DNA from 3 places in the Variovorax restrictus genome. Region 1 is predicted to be linked to each of the others. Evidence: riboswitches for the same ligand, from Rfam matches in the RefSeq annotation. Region 1 holds a riboswitch; each other region holds the start of a gene.
The links. A riboswitch is a leader RNA that binds a small molecule or an ion and turns the genes downstream of it on or off. The one in region 1 is predicted to bind glycine.

Region 1 (3,961 bases):
GCGCCATGGTGAGCGTCGATGTGCTCTACCGCTGGAGCTCGCCGCGCTTTCGCCGCGTGCTCGACGCCGTCGTGAGCATCGCGGCGCTGGCCCTGATGCTCATCATCCTCTGGTACGGATGGGACTACGCGATGCGTGGCCGCGTGCAGTCGATGGCGGGCCTGGAGAGCCTGTCGATGGTCTGGGCGTACCTGGCGCTGCCGGTCGGCGCCGTCTTTTCCCTGTTCGGCATCGCCGGCAATTACCTCGACCCCAAACGGCTCGAACTGGAGACCGCGCAATGACGCCCATGATGGTCGGCACGATGGTGCTGTGCTTCGCACTGTCGGTCTCGGTCGCCGTCTCGATCGGGCTCGCGTCGATCGTGGGCATGCAGGTCAACGGCGCCAACATGCTGATCTCCGCCAAGGAGATCTTCAACTCGATCAACAAGTTTCCGCTGGCGGCGATTCCCTTCTTCATCCTGGCCGGCAACCTGATGGAAACCGGCGGCATCTCACGCCGGCTGGTGGAATTCGCCAAGAGCATCGTGGGTGGCGTGCAGGGCGGCCTGCCGATGACCTGCGTGCTCACCTGCATGATTTTCGCGGCGGTGTCGGGCTCGTCGGTGGCCACCACCTTCGCCATCGGCGCGATCCTGATCCCGGCGCTCATCAAGCACGGCTACCCGACCTCGTACGCCGCCGCGCTGCAGGCCACGAGCGCCGAGCTGGGCGTCATCATCCCGCCGTCGATCCCGATGATCCTGTACGGCGTGAGCGCCGAGGTGTCGATCGGCGAACTGTTCATCGCCGGCTTCGGCCCGGGCATCCTGATCAGTCTGGCGCTGATGCTCTTCGTGTGGGTCTACTGCAAGATCAAGGGCTGGGGCAAGAACGACGGCGAGGGCCGCATGCCCTTCGGCCGCGCGCTGTGGCAGGCCGGCTGGGCATTGCTGATGCCGGTCATCATCCTGGGCGGCATCTACGGCGGCGTCTTCACGCCGACCGAGGCCTCGGCCGTGGCCGTGTTCTACGCCCTCGTCGTCGGCATGGTGATCTACCGCGAGATCAAGGTGACAGACCTGTTCATGATCCTGCGCAAGTCGGTGCTGTCGTCGGCCGTGATCATGTTCATCATCGCCAACGCGGGCCTGTTCGCCTTCCTGATCACGCGCGCGGGCGTGCCCGACGCCATCGGCCACTGGCTGCAGGAGGTGCTCAAGTCGCCGGTGATGTTCCTGCTGGGCGTGAACGCGGCGCTATTCGTCATCGGCATGTTCATCGAGACCAGCGCGGCCATCATCGTGCTCGCGCCCATCCTCGCGCCGGTGGCGATGCACTTCGGCGTCGATCCGGTGCACTTCGGGCTGATCATGGTGGTCAACCTCGCGCTCGGCATGATCACGCCGCCTTTCGGCGTGAACCTGTTCGCGGCCTGCACCGTGGCGCGAATATCGCTCGACCGCATCGTGAAGGACCTGATCCCCTTCGTGCTGGTCGTGCTCGGCTGCTTGATGCTGATCACCTACTTCCCGGCGATCTCGCTGACACTGCGCGACCTGGTTTACGCGAAATAGCGCACGGGCGTGGCGGCGGCCTTCATGCCGCTGTCATGCCCTGCCCCGATGCTGGCGAGCCCATCTTCCGCCCGGCATCTCATGTTCTTCAGCAAGACCGACAAGGCCCGTGACGAATTGCGCCCTGGCCGCCGCACGCTGACCCAGCGCGAGCGCGCCGTGCTGCTGATGGCCGACGGCCAGCGCTCGGTGACCGACTTCGTGCCGCTCTTCACGGACCGCGACGAGGCGGTGCGCGTGGCGCGGCATCTGCTGCACGAGGGCTATCTGCATGCGCCGGACGAACGCATCGACGCGCCAGCCGTCGTCGTGCCGAATGTGCCCGAGCCATCGCCACCCGCCGTACCAGTCGCCGTGTCGGCCGACCCCTTCGACGGCAAGCCCTCCCTGGCGACCACGCGCATGTTCCTGTTCGACCTGTGCGAGCGAATGTTCGCGCGGCGTGATCCGGCGATGGCCGTCGTGCTGCGCGACACGCTGCGCGAGGCACGCGACCGCGTCACGATGCTGGCCGTGGCCGACATGATGCTCGCGGAGATACGGCAGGCCGCGGGCGACGAGCGTGCCGACGCCATCCAGGACCGCATCGCCAAGTTGTTGCCAGCCGAAACGGTGCACTGAGCCCGCGTCGATCCACTACACTCGCCCGGGTCAGGAGAGCGCCCGCACGGGCCACCGAAGGCGCAGGAACCCATCCGAACGCTCAGGTACCAAGGACTGACGAGGCGCCCGTTCACCCGGGCGTTTCCTTGCTGGAGAGAGGTCGGTCGTCCATCGCGACATGCCGGCCCACCGAAGGAGCAAACCCTAAGCCTGTGACCAGGCGGGGCGAATCTCTCAGGTAGAGCGGACAGCAGGGGTGGCCCATGACTTGCGTCGTGGATTCCGTCTGCCCCTTGTTTTGGAGAGCGCCCATGGCTGCTTCCGACGATTCGCTTCCGCTCCAGAAGACCCCGCTGCACGCCCTGCACGTCGAACTCGGCGCCCGCATGGTGCCCTTCGCCGGCTACTCGATGCCGGTGCAATACCCCGCCGGCCTGATGGCCGAGCACAAGCACACCCGCACCGCCGCCGGCCTGTTCGACATCTCGCACATGGGCCAGCTTCGCCTGGTCGGGCCCGATGCTGCCGCGGCCTTCGAGACGCTGATGCCGGTCGACGTGGTCGACCTGGCACCCGGCAAGCAGCGCTACGGCCTGCTGCTCAATGACGCAGGGGGCATCCTCGATGACCTGATGTTCTTCAACGAAGGCCACGGCTCGCTCTTCGTCATCGTCAACGGCGCCTGCAAGGCCGCCGACCTCGCCCACATCAAGCAGAGGATCGGTGCGCGCTGCGACGTGCAGCCGATGCCCGACCATGCGCTGCTCGCGCTTCAGGGCCCGCAGGCCGCCGCCACGCTGGCGCGGCTGTCGCCCGGCGTCGAGCGCTTCGTCTTCATGACGGGTGGCGCGGTGCAGATCGGCGACAAGGACGTGAAGATCCCGGCCTTCGTCACCCGCAGCGGCTACACCGGCGAAGACGGCTTCGAGATCTCGGTGAAGGCGAACGACGCCGAGGCACTAGCCCGCCTTCTACTGGCGCAGCCCGAGGTGCAGCCGATCGGCCTGGGCGCACGCAACTCGCTGCGGCTGGAAGCGGGTCTGTGCCTGTACGGCCACGACATCGACGAGACGACCACGCCGGTCGAGGCCTCGCTCAACTGGGCGATCCAGAAGGTGCGTCGCACCGGTGGTGCGCGCGCGGGCGGGTTCCCCGGCGCGGACAAGGTGCTGTTCCAGCTGGCGGCCGCGGCCTCGGGCGCGGCGGGCATCGCCGACCACGAGACGCTCAAGCGCCGCCGCGTCGGCCTGGTCGCGCTGGAACGCATCCCGGTACGCGACGGCACGCCGCTCGAGTCTTTCGAGGGCGCCGCCATCGGCCAGGTGACCAGCGGCCTGCTCGGGCCGACGGCCGACCGGCCGATCGCGATGGGCTACGTGGCAACCGCCTATGCGGAGCCGGGCACCCGCCTGCAGGCCATCGTGCGCGGCAAGCCGGTGCCGATGGAAGTGACCACCCTGCCCTTCGTGCCGACCCGATACTACCGAGGCTGATTTCTTTTTCACCCCTTATCAGGAGCCCCCATGAGCACCAAATTCACCAAGGACCACGAATGGGTCCAGGCCACCGGCAGCGACGCGATCGTCGGCATCACCGTGCATGCGCAGGACGCGCTGGGCGACGTCGTGTTCGTCGACCTGCCGGACGTCGGCAAGACCTTCGCGCAAGGTGAAGTCGCTGGCGTCGTCGAATCGGTCAAGGCCGCGGCCGATGTCTTCATGCCCGTCTCGGGCGAGATCACCGAAGTCAACGAAGCGCTGCGCGCCGACCCCTCGCTCGCCAACAGCGACCCGCTCGCGG
Region 2 (3,961 bases), on a different contig from region 1:
CGCAGGTGCGCGCCCAGATGGCACTGGCCGACTACGCCTCCGCACCGACGCTGGGCCTGCTCTACATCACCGACCACTACGCCGACGACGCGCAGGAGATCCTCGACCACCTGAGCGCCGAACTGCCGGAAGTGACCGACTGGTCGGGCACCGTCGCCGTCGGCGTGGCGGCCAACAACGCCGAGTATTTCGACGAGCCCGGCATGAGCCTGATGCTCTGTGCGTTGCCGAGCGACCAGTACCGCGTGTTCTCCGGCGTGGCGCCGCTGGGCAATTCCGAGATGACCGGTTTCGAGGCGTACACGGCGCTGGTCCATGCGGACCCGCGCACGCACGAGCTCGCCGAACTGGTGGGCGAGATGGCAGGGCGTACCGACACCGGCTACCTCTTCGGCGGCCTTTCGTCCGGGCGCGACGAGTCGCTGCAGTTCGCGATCGGCGGCAACGGCAACATCCGCGGCCACGGCGCAGCGGGCGGCGTCTTCTCGGGCGGCCTGACGGGCGTGCTGTTCGGCGAAGGCGTGCGGCTGGTGTCGCGCGTCACGCAGGGTTGCCAGCCGGTGTCGCGCGAACGCGAGATCACCGAGGCCGACGGCAACCTGCTGCTCACGCTCGACGGCGAGCCAGCGCTCGATGTGCTGCTGGCCGACCTGAACGTGTCACTCGACCAGCCGCAGGCGGCGATCGAGGCGGTACGTGCCACGCTGGTGGGCCTGGTCGACGCGGGCCGCGACGGCATCCGCCGGACCGGCGACCTGGGGGACGACGTGCTGGTGCGCCACATCATTGGGCTCGACCCGACGCGCCGCGGCATCGCGATCGCCGATGAGGTCGAAGCCGGCATGCGCATGAGCTTCTGCCGGCGCAACGCGCAGGCCGCACGTGCCGACCTGATGCGCATCTGCGCGGAGATCCGCGAAGAGCTCGAGCCCGAGGAGCAGACACTGGCGACCGCACGCGCGGTGGCCGCGGGCGAAGCCGAGGCGGCGCCGCATCCGGCGCGTCGCGTGGCCGGTGCGGTCTATGTCAGCTGTTCGGGCCGCGGCGGGCCGCACTTCGGTGCGCCAGGCGCCGAGATGCAGATCGTGCGGCATGCGCTGGGCGACGTGCCGCTCGTCGGCTTCTTCGCGGCCGGGGAAATCGCCCGCCACCGCGTCTACGGCTACACCGGCGTGCTGACCGTCTTCGTCGCCTAGCCTTTCTCAAAGGCGAACTCGACCTCGGGCGACAGCCCGCTGACGATGCGTGCGATCGACTTGCCGGCACCGCAGGCGTGGATCCATCCGGCGGCGCCCGGGGCGACGTTCAGGAAGAGGTTGCGCATGCGGGTGCGGCCGATCAGCGGCAGGCCGCTGGCGCCGCGCGCGTAGGGCCGTGTGCTGAGCACGGCGCCGCGGGCGTCGACCACGCCGGGCAGCAGCCGCTCGACATCCGCGAGCAGGCGGGCCAGCCGAAGGTCGTCGGGCAGCGCGGCGGCGGCACTGTCGGCGCTGACCGTCGTCCACACCCGCAGGCGCTCGCCCTCCGGCGTCGCGATGCGCTGCATCCGCAGCCGGCTGTCCCAGTCATGGAGCAGTGCCGTCGGCGCGCGTTCTGCATCCTTGAGCGGCAGCACCACCGAATGCTCGTGCATCAGCCGCAGTCGCAGCGGCATGCCCAGGTCCTGCGCCACGGCCGCGCTGCCGCAGCCCAGGGCCATCACGTAGGCGTCGGCGCGCAAGGTGCTGCGTTCGCCGTCGGCATTGCGCAGCTCGACGTGGTCGACCCGGCCCTCTTGCGCATGCAGCTTCGTCACCGTGTGGTTCATGAGAAAGCGCACGCCGGCGGCACGGCACAGGAAGATGGTGCTGTCGGCGAAACCGGCGGCGTCGGACGAGGTGCCCTCGCGCGTGAAGGCGGCGCCGGCGAGTCGGCCGCGCAGCGATGCAAGGGCCGGCTCGAGGCGCACGGCCTCTTCGGCCGAGAGCAGGTGCATCACGCAGCCCAGCGCATGCAGGCGCGGCACGTTGCGCTCGAACTGCGCGAAGGCCTCGGCGTCGGTGTAGATGCGCATCCAGCCCGGCCCGCGGGGGGTCTGCGTCACACCGGTCTCGCGACCCAGCGCACGCACGCTCTCGCGGCTGTAGGCGCCCAGTCGCACCAGGTGTTCCATGCGTTCGGTCGGGCGATGGGCGGCACCGGTCAGGTAGCCGGCCCAGCCGTGCATGCGGTGGCGCATCCGATCGAAGGCCGCGCGCCACGAAAAGCCAGCGCCACGGGCGGCGGCGGGCTGGGCGGGAGCCGCTTTTGCGACCAGCCCGCGGGCCTTGGCGGCGGGTGTGCCATGACGGTCGATTACCGTCACCTCGTGGCCGAGTTGCTGGAGGTAGTAAGCCGAAGCGACGCCGAGCAGGCCGCCGCCCAAAACGATCACGCGCATGGTCCAGATCCTTGTGGGATGGCACAAACGGCGGATGCATGACAAGCCAGGTGGTGGCGGGTCGCATCCGGGTTCGGGTTGCCGCTCCCTCTGTCCTTGGTACCTGAGAGATTCGCCCGCAGCGGCGTGCGGCGGGGTTGCTCCTTCGGTGCATCGCGCGGGGCGATGGCTCTCCAGACGGCTAGATCAATAGACGGCAGTCATCGAACCGGCATGCGGTTCACCTCGGCGTTCATGGGAGTTTGCGCTTACGGTGGGGTGGGGGACACCCGCTCTCCTGCAGACCTAGAGTTTACCCTTGTTGACAATTTGGCGCGACTGGCCATTCGGCCTAGGCGGGTCGCTGTCAGGGCTCTCGGCTGGTCTTGCTCGGTTTGGCGTCGCTGCGGCGCAGTCGGGTGAAGGCCTCGAATTCCCAGTTGCGCATGCCCAGCAGCAGGGTGTAGCCCTCGCGGTCGTTGGGCGAGAGCTTCTGGTCGGTCTGGTGCTGCTGCGCGAAATCCTGCGCCACCCGCTGCAGCCGTTCGAGGAAGGACGGCGCCAGCGCCCGGCTGATCGAGCCGTGCACCAGCAGCAGACCCTCGGCCGGGCCGTCGAAGCCGCCACGGTAGTAGTCGAGCACCACGTTCTCCCGGAAGAAGTCCATCACCGGCCCGTGCGGCCGCCAGCGGAAAGTCTTGGCCAGCTTGAGCCGGTAGCGGTTGAGCGGGCGCAGCTCGATGATGCCGATGCGGTCGAGCTGCACCAGGCAGGCGATGCATTCGGCTTCGGTGATGCGGTAGGCCGCCACGATCTGCTCCAGCGTCCATTGGCTCAGCACGTTGATGGCCACCAGCAGCAGCTTCTTGTCGCGCACCACCGCCTTCTCCTGCTCCTGCGTCAGCTCGCGCAGCAGCGGCTGGGCGTCGGCCACGCGACGGGCCAGCTCGGCGAAGTCGATCTTGAGCGCCCGGCAGATCGCGTCGACCCGGCTGAGGGGCATGTCGCCCTTGGCCAGCATGCGCTTGACGCTCGATTCGGCCATGCCCAGCGCGCGCGCCAGGTCGGCGTAGGTCATGCGGGCGCTCTTGAGTTCGTTCTTCACGGCCTGGACGAGGTCGACGGTGGTGCTCATGGAAAACAGGTCCTTGGTACTGATTTTCGATACCGGTCGGCTTGGATTGGCAGACCGTATCGATTTTCGATGCCAATTTGTGCCGGTGGCAACTAGATTCCGCTCCCACCGCACCACCGGAGTCCACCATGAACCGATCCAAGCGCTTCCCGACCTCGCCGCTGTTCCAACGCCTGGCGCCGCAAGTCGCGCCGCTTGCGCCCCGCGAGCGCGCGCTGCTCTGGCTCGTCGCGGCCTTCGTGCTCATCGCCTGCTTCGGCCCGGCCATGCCCGACCCCACGGCGGGGGCCGGTTCCGGCTTCGCGGATGCGCGCGCCTGGCGCGACCTGCCCTTCGCGATGGACGTGCTGAGCAACCTGCCGTTCGCGGCCTTCGGTATCTGGGGCCTGATGCGGCTGCGGCGCTTCGACACCCTGCACGAGCGCTTG
Region 3 (3,961 bases), on a different contig from region 1:
TGCACTTCCCGCGCATCGGCTACATCCTCAAAACAGCAGAGACAACGACATGATTCAAGACTTTCAAGGCAAGACGGCGGTACTCACCGGGGCGGGCTCCGGCTTCGGCCTCGAATGCGCGCGCATCGGCGCGGCGCGCGGCATGAACCTGGTGCTGGTTGATGTGCAGCAGGACGCGCTCGACCGCGCCCGGGCCGAGATGGAAGCCGCCGGCGCACAGGTGCTGGCGCGCCGCGTCGACGTGTCGAAGGCCGACGAGATGGAGGCGCTGGCCGAAGCGGTGCAGCAGCGCTTCGGCGCCCCGCACTTCGTCTTCAACAACGCAGGCGTCGGCGCCGGTGGTCTGGTGTGGGAGAACACCGTGGCCGACTGGGAATGGGTGCTGGGCGTCAACGTGTGGGGCGTGGTGCACGGCGTGCGCCTGTTCACGCCGATGATGCTGGCCGCTGCCGCAAAGGACCCGAGCTACCGCGGACACATCGTCAACACGGCCAGCATGGCCGGCCTGCTGACGCCGCCGAACATGGGCGTCTACAACGTCAGCAAGCATGCGGTGGTCAGCTTGACGGAGACGCTGTACCAGGACCTGGCACTGGTGACCGACCAGATCGGCGCCAGCCTGCTGTGCCCGTACTTCGTCGCGACCGGCATCCACAGCAGCGAACGCAACCGCCCGGGCACGTTGCCGGCCGCCGAACTCACCAAGAGCCAGCTGATCGGCCAGGCCATGACGGCCAAGGCGGTGAACAGCGGCAAGGTGAGCGCGGCCGACGTGGCGGGCAAGGTATTCGACGCGATCGCCGCGAACCAGTTCTACGTTTTCAGCCATCCGAAGGCACTGGGCAACGTGAAGAGCCGGATGGACAGCATCGTGTCGATCACCAACCCGGCCGATCCTTTCCTCGAACGCCCCGACATCGGCCAGCAGCTGCGCGCGCAACTGCGGTCCTGAACTACAGGCACCGGTGGTGCCGGCGTGCTAACTTGGCCACACCATGCTGTCCTTTCACGCCATCTTCCGCCGTCTTCCTCTTCTGCTGCTCACGCCGCTCATGGCATGGGCGCTGGCCGGGCCTGCCGCTGCGCAGGACGGCAACGCGCTGAAGGCGAAGTACACGGCCCTCGCGTCGCGGCTGGCCGACAACCCGTTCCAGCGTCCGCTGGTGCTCGATTCGGCCGAGAAGCCCGATCGGCTGAGCGGCGACATCTACGCGGTGGTCGACCATCCCTTCGCCGACATCGGTGCGCTCGGCAAGCCGGGGAACTGGTGCGAGGTGCTGATGCTGCACCTCAACACCAAGCATTGCGTGGTGAAGGGCGAGGGCGGCGGGGCCGTGCTGGACGTGGCGGTCGGTCGCAAGTTCGATCAGCCGCTGGACCAGGCGCAGCGCGTGCAATTCGCGTGGAAGCCGATCGCCAGCGGCGCCGACTACGTGGCGGTACAGCTGTCGGCCGACGAGGGGCCGTTGTCCACGCGCGACTACCGCATCGTGTTCGAGGCTGCGCCGATCGCGTCGGGCAAGAGCTTCGTGCACCTCTCGTATTCCTACGCCTATGGCACGGCCGCTCGGCTCGCCATGAAGGCCTACCTCGGCACGCTCGGCAGCGGCAAGGTCGGCTTCACCGTGACCGGCCGCGACGCGCAGGGCACCCCCGAGCAGATCGGCGGCGTGCGCGGCGTGGTCGAGCGCAACACCATGCGCTACTACTTGGCCATCGACGCCTTTCTCGACGCGCCGAAGCCGGAGCAGCTCGATCGCCGGCTGGCGGCCTGGTTCGACGGCACCGAGCGCTATGCGCGGCAGTTGCACGAAGTCGAGCGCGCCGATTACCTCGCGATGAAGCAGAGCGAGTACAAGCGGCTCAAAGGCGGCGGTTGAAGAGCGGCGGCTGAAGCAAGGCTCGCCCGATCGGGCCTGCGCCGGTAGAATCCGCCATCTGCAGGAGAGTGCCGGGCCCCGTCCCGGCCACCGAAGGCGCAATCTCCCATGAACGCTCAGGTCCCGTACTGCACACCACCATCGCCGTCTGGAGAGCCGTCACGACCGTGACGCACCGAAGGAGCAAGGCCCGGCCGAAAGCCGCGGCTGAATCTCTCAGGTACCAAGGACAGGGGGAGCGGCACCACGCATGACACGCGTCATGCGTGCCATCGTTCCTCTGGAGTTCCCCATGAAAGTGGTTGTCCTCGGCGCCGGCCTGCTCGGCGTCACCTCTGCGTATTTCCTTCGTCAACTCGGTCACGACGTGACCGTGATCGACCGGCAGGCCTCGCCAGCCGCCGAGACCAGCTTCGCCAACGGCGGGCAGATCTCGGTCAGCCATGCCGAACCGTGGGCCAATCCGAGCGCGCCGCTGAAGGTGCTCAAGTGGCTGGGCAAGGAAGATGCACCGCTGCTCTTCCGCATCCGCGCCGACATGCGCCAGTGGCTCTGGGGCCTGCAGTTCCTGCGCGAATGCACGCCCGCGCGCACCCAGCACAACATCGAGCAGATCGTGCGCCTGGGCACCTACAGCCGCGACACGCTGCAGGCGCTGCGGCGCGACATCGGCATCGAATACGACCAGCGCACGCAGGGCATCCTGCATTTCTACACGAGCCAGAAGGAGTTCGACGGCGCCGAGGGGCCGGCCGCGCAGATGCGCGCTCTGGGCTGCGACCGGCGCGTGATCTCGGCGGACGAGGCGGTGCGCATCGAGCCGGCCTTGCGGCACATCCGGCCGCAGCTCGCCGGCGCCACCTACACCGCCGAAGACGAGTCGGGCGACGCGAACAGCTTCGCGCGCGAGCTGGTCGCACGCTGCCGCGCCGACGGCGTGCAGTTCCTGATGAGCCACACCGTGACGGCGCTGCGGGAGGCCGGCGGCCAGATCGACCACGTCGAGGCCACCGATGCCGATGGCCGCTTCCAGCGTGTGCGTGGCGATGCCTACGTGCTCGCGATGGGCAGCCTGAGCCCGCTCTACGCGGCGCCGCTGGGCATCCGCCTGCCGATCTATCCCGCCAAGGGCTACTCGGTGACGCTGCCCGTGAAGGACGCGTCGATGGCGCACCAGGTGTCGCTCACGGATGACGAGTACAAGCTCGTGTTCTCGCGCCTGGGCGACCGGCTGCGCATCGCCGGCACGGCCGAACTCAACGGCTACGACCGCGACCTTAACCGCGTGCGTTGCGAAGCGATCGTGCGCCGCACCGAAGAGCTCTTCCCTGGCGCGGGCGACCTCGAGCAGGCGCAGTTCTGGACCGGTCTGCGCCCGGCGACGCCGTCGAACGTGCCGATCATCGGCCGCTCGAAGCTGCCGAACCTGTTCCTGAACACGGGCCACGGCACGCTGGGGTGGACGCATTCCTGCGGTTCCGGCAAGAGCATCGCGCAGATCGTGAGCGGGCTCGCGCCGGAGGTCGACTTCGCGTTCGCAGGCATGCCGGAGCGGACCCGACCGAGCGTCACGAAGAGCGCCACGGCTTAGGCCGGCATGACGGCCAGAGACCGGCGGATCAGCGCCCGGCCGCGTGGTCAGGGCACGTTTGTCATGCCGAGGATGTCGACCGACACGCGCCGGTCGGGTTGCAGACAAGCGATGAGCGCTGCGGTACGCACCTCCCCCTTGCAGCCGGTCGTGACGGGCTCGCGCTCGCCTTTGGCCTGGATTTGCATCGGCACGGCCACGCCCTGCGTCTTGAGGTAGGCGGCGACCGTGCTCGCGCGGTGCTGCGACAGCGCCTCGTTGTAGGCCTCGGTGCCGAGCCGGTCGGTATGGCCGGTGATCGTCAGGCTTTGTACCTTCACGTCCCGGCGGCGCAAGGCACGCGCCAGCGCGTCGAGCTCCGCCTTGCCCTTGGGCAGCATGTCCTGCAGGCCGGAGCGGTCGAAGGCGAAGAGCGCGTCGGCGTTGAGGTTGACGCGGCGGATGGTCGCTGCCGGCGGGGGCGCCGGTCGCGCCGGCGCGTCGGCGGCAG

Region 2: another riboswitch for glycine. It lies ahead of ACSFA0_RS21830 (FAD-dependent oxidoreductase); the one in region 1 lies ahead of gcvT (glycine cleavage system aminomethyltransferase GcvT).
Region 3: another riboswitch for glycine. It lies ahead of ACSFA0_RS18730 (D-amino acid dehydrogenase); the one in region 1 lies ahead of gcvT (glycine cleavage system aminomethyltransferase GcvT).

The regions. Positions count from the first base shown of each region.
Region 1 covers NZ_JBPJZH010000001.1:2,334,172-2,338,132, reverse strand. The annotation lists gene ACSFA0_RS11020 (TRAP transporter small permease) at 1-284, shown strand, start outside; gene ACSFA0_RS11015 (TRAP transporter large permease) at 281-1,558, shown strand; gene ACSFA0_RS11010 (hypothetical protein) at 1,640-2,179, shown strand; glycine riboswitch at 2,201-2,288, shown strand; glycine riboswitch at 2,301-2,422, shown strand; gene gcvT (glycine cleavage system aminomethyltransferase GcvT) at 2,473-3,654, shown strand; gene gcvH (glycine cleavage system protein GcvH) at 3,685-3,961, shown strand, end outside.
Region 2 covers NZ_JBPJZH010000004.1:172,961-176,921, reverse strand. The annotation lists gene ACSFA0_RS21835 (FIST signal transduction protein) at 1-1,196, shown strand, start outside; gene ACSFA0_RS21830 (FAD-dependent oxidoreductase) at 1,193-2,419, opposite strand; glycine riboswitch at 2,500-2,606, opposite strand; gene ACSFA0_RS21825 (helix-turn-helix domain-containing protein) at 2,766-3,533, opposite strand; gene ACSFA0_RS21820 (hypothetical protein) at 3,662-3,961, shown strand, end outside.
Region 3 covers NZ_JBPJZH010000002.1:867,078-871,038, forward strand. The annotation lists gene ACSFA0_RS18715 (glutathione S-transferase family protein) at 1-53, shown strand, start outside; gene ACSFA0_RS18720 (SDR family oxidoreductase) at 50-952, shown strand; gene ACSFA0_RS18725 (hypothetical protein) at 996-1,880, shown strand; glycine riboswitch at 2,019-2,123, shown strand; gene ACSFA0_RS18730 (D-amino acid dehydrogenase) at 2,173-3,471, shown strand; gene ACSFA0_RS18735 (OmpA family protein) at 3,519-3,961, opposite strand, start outside.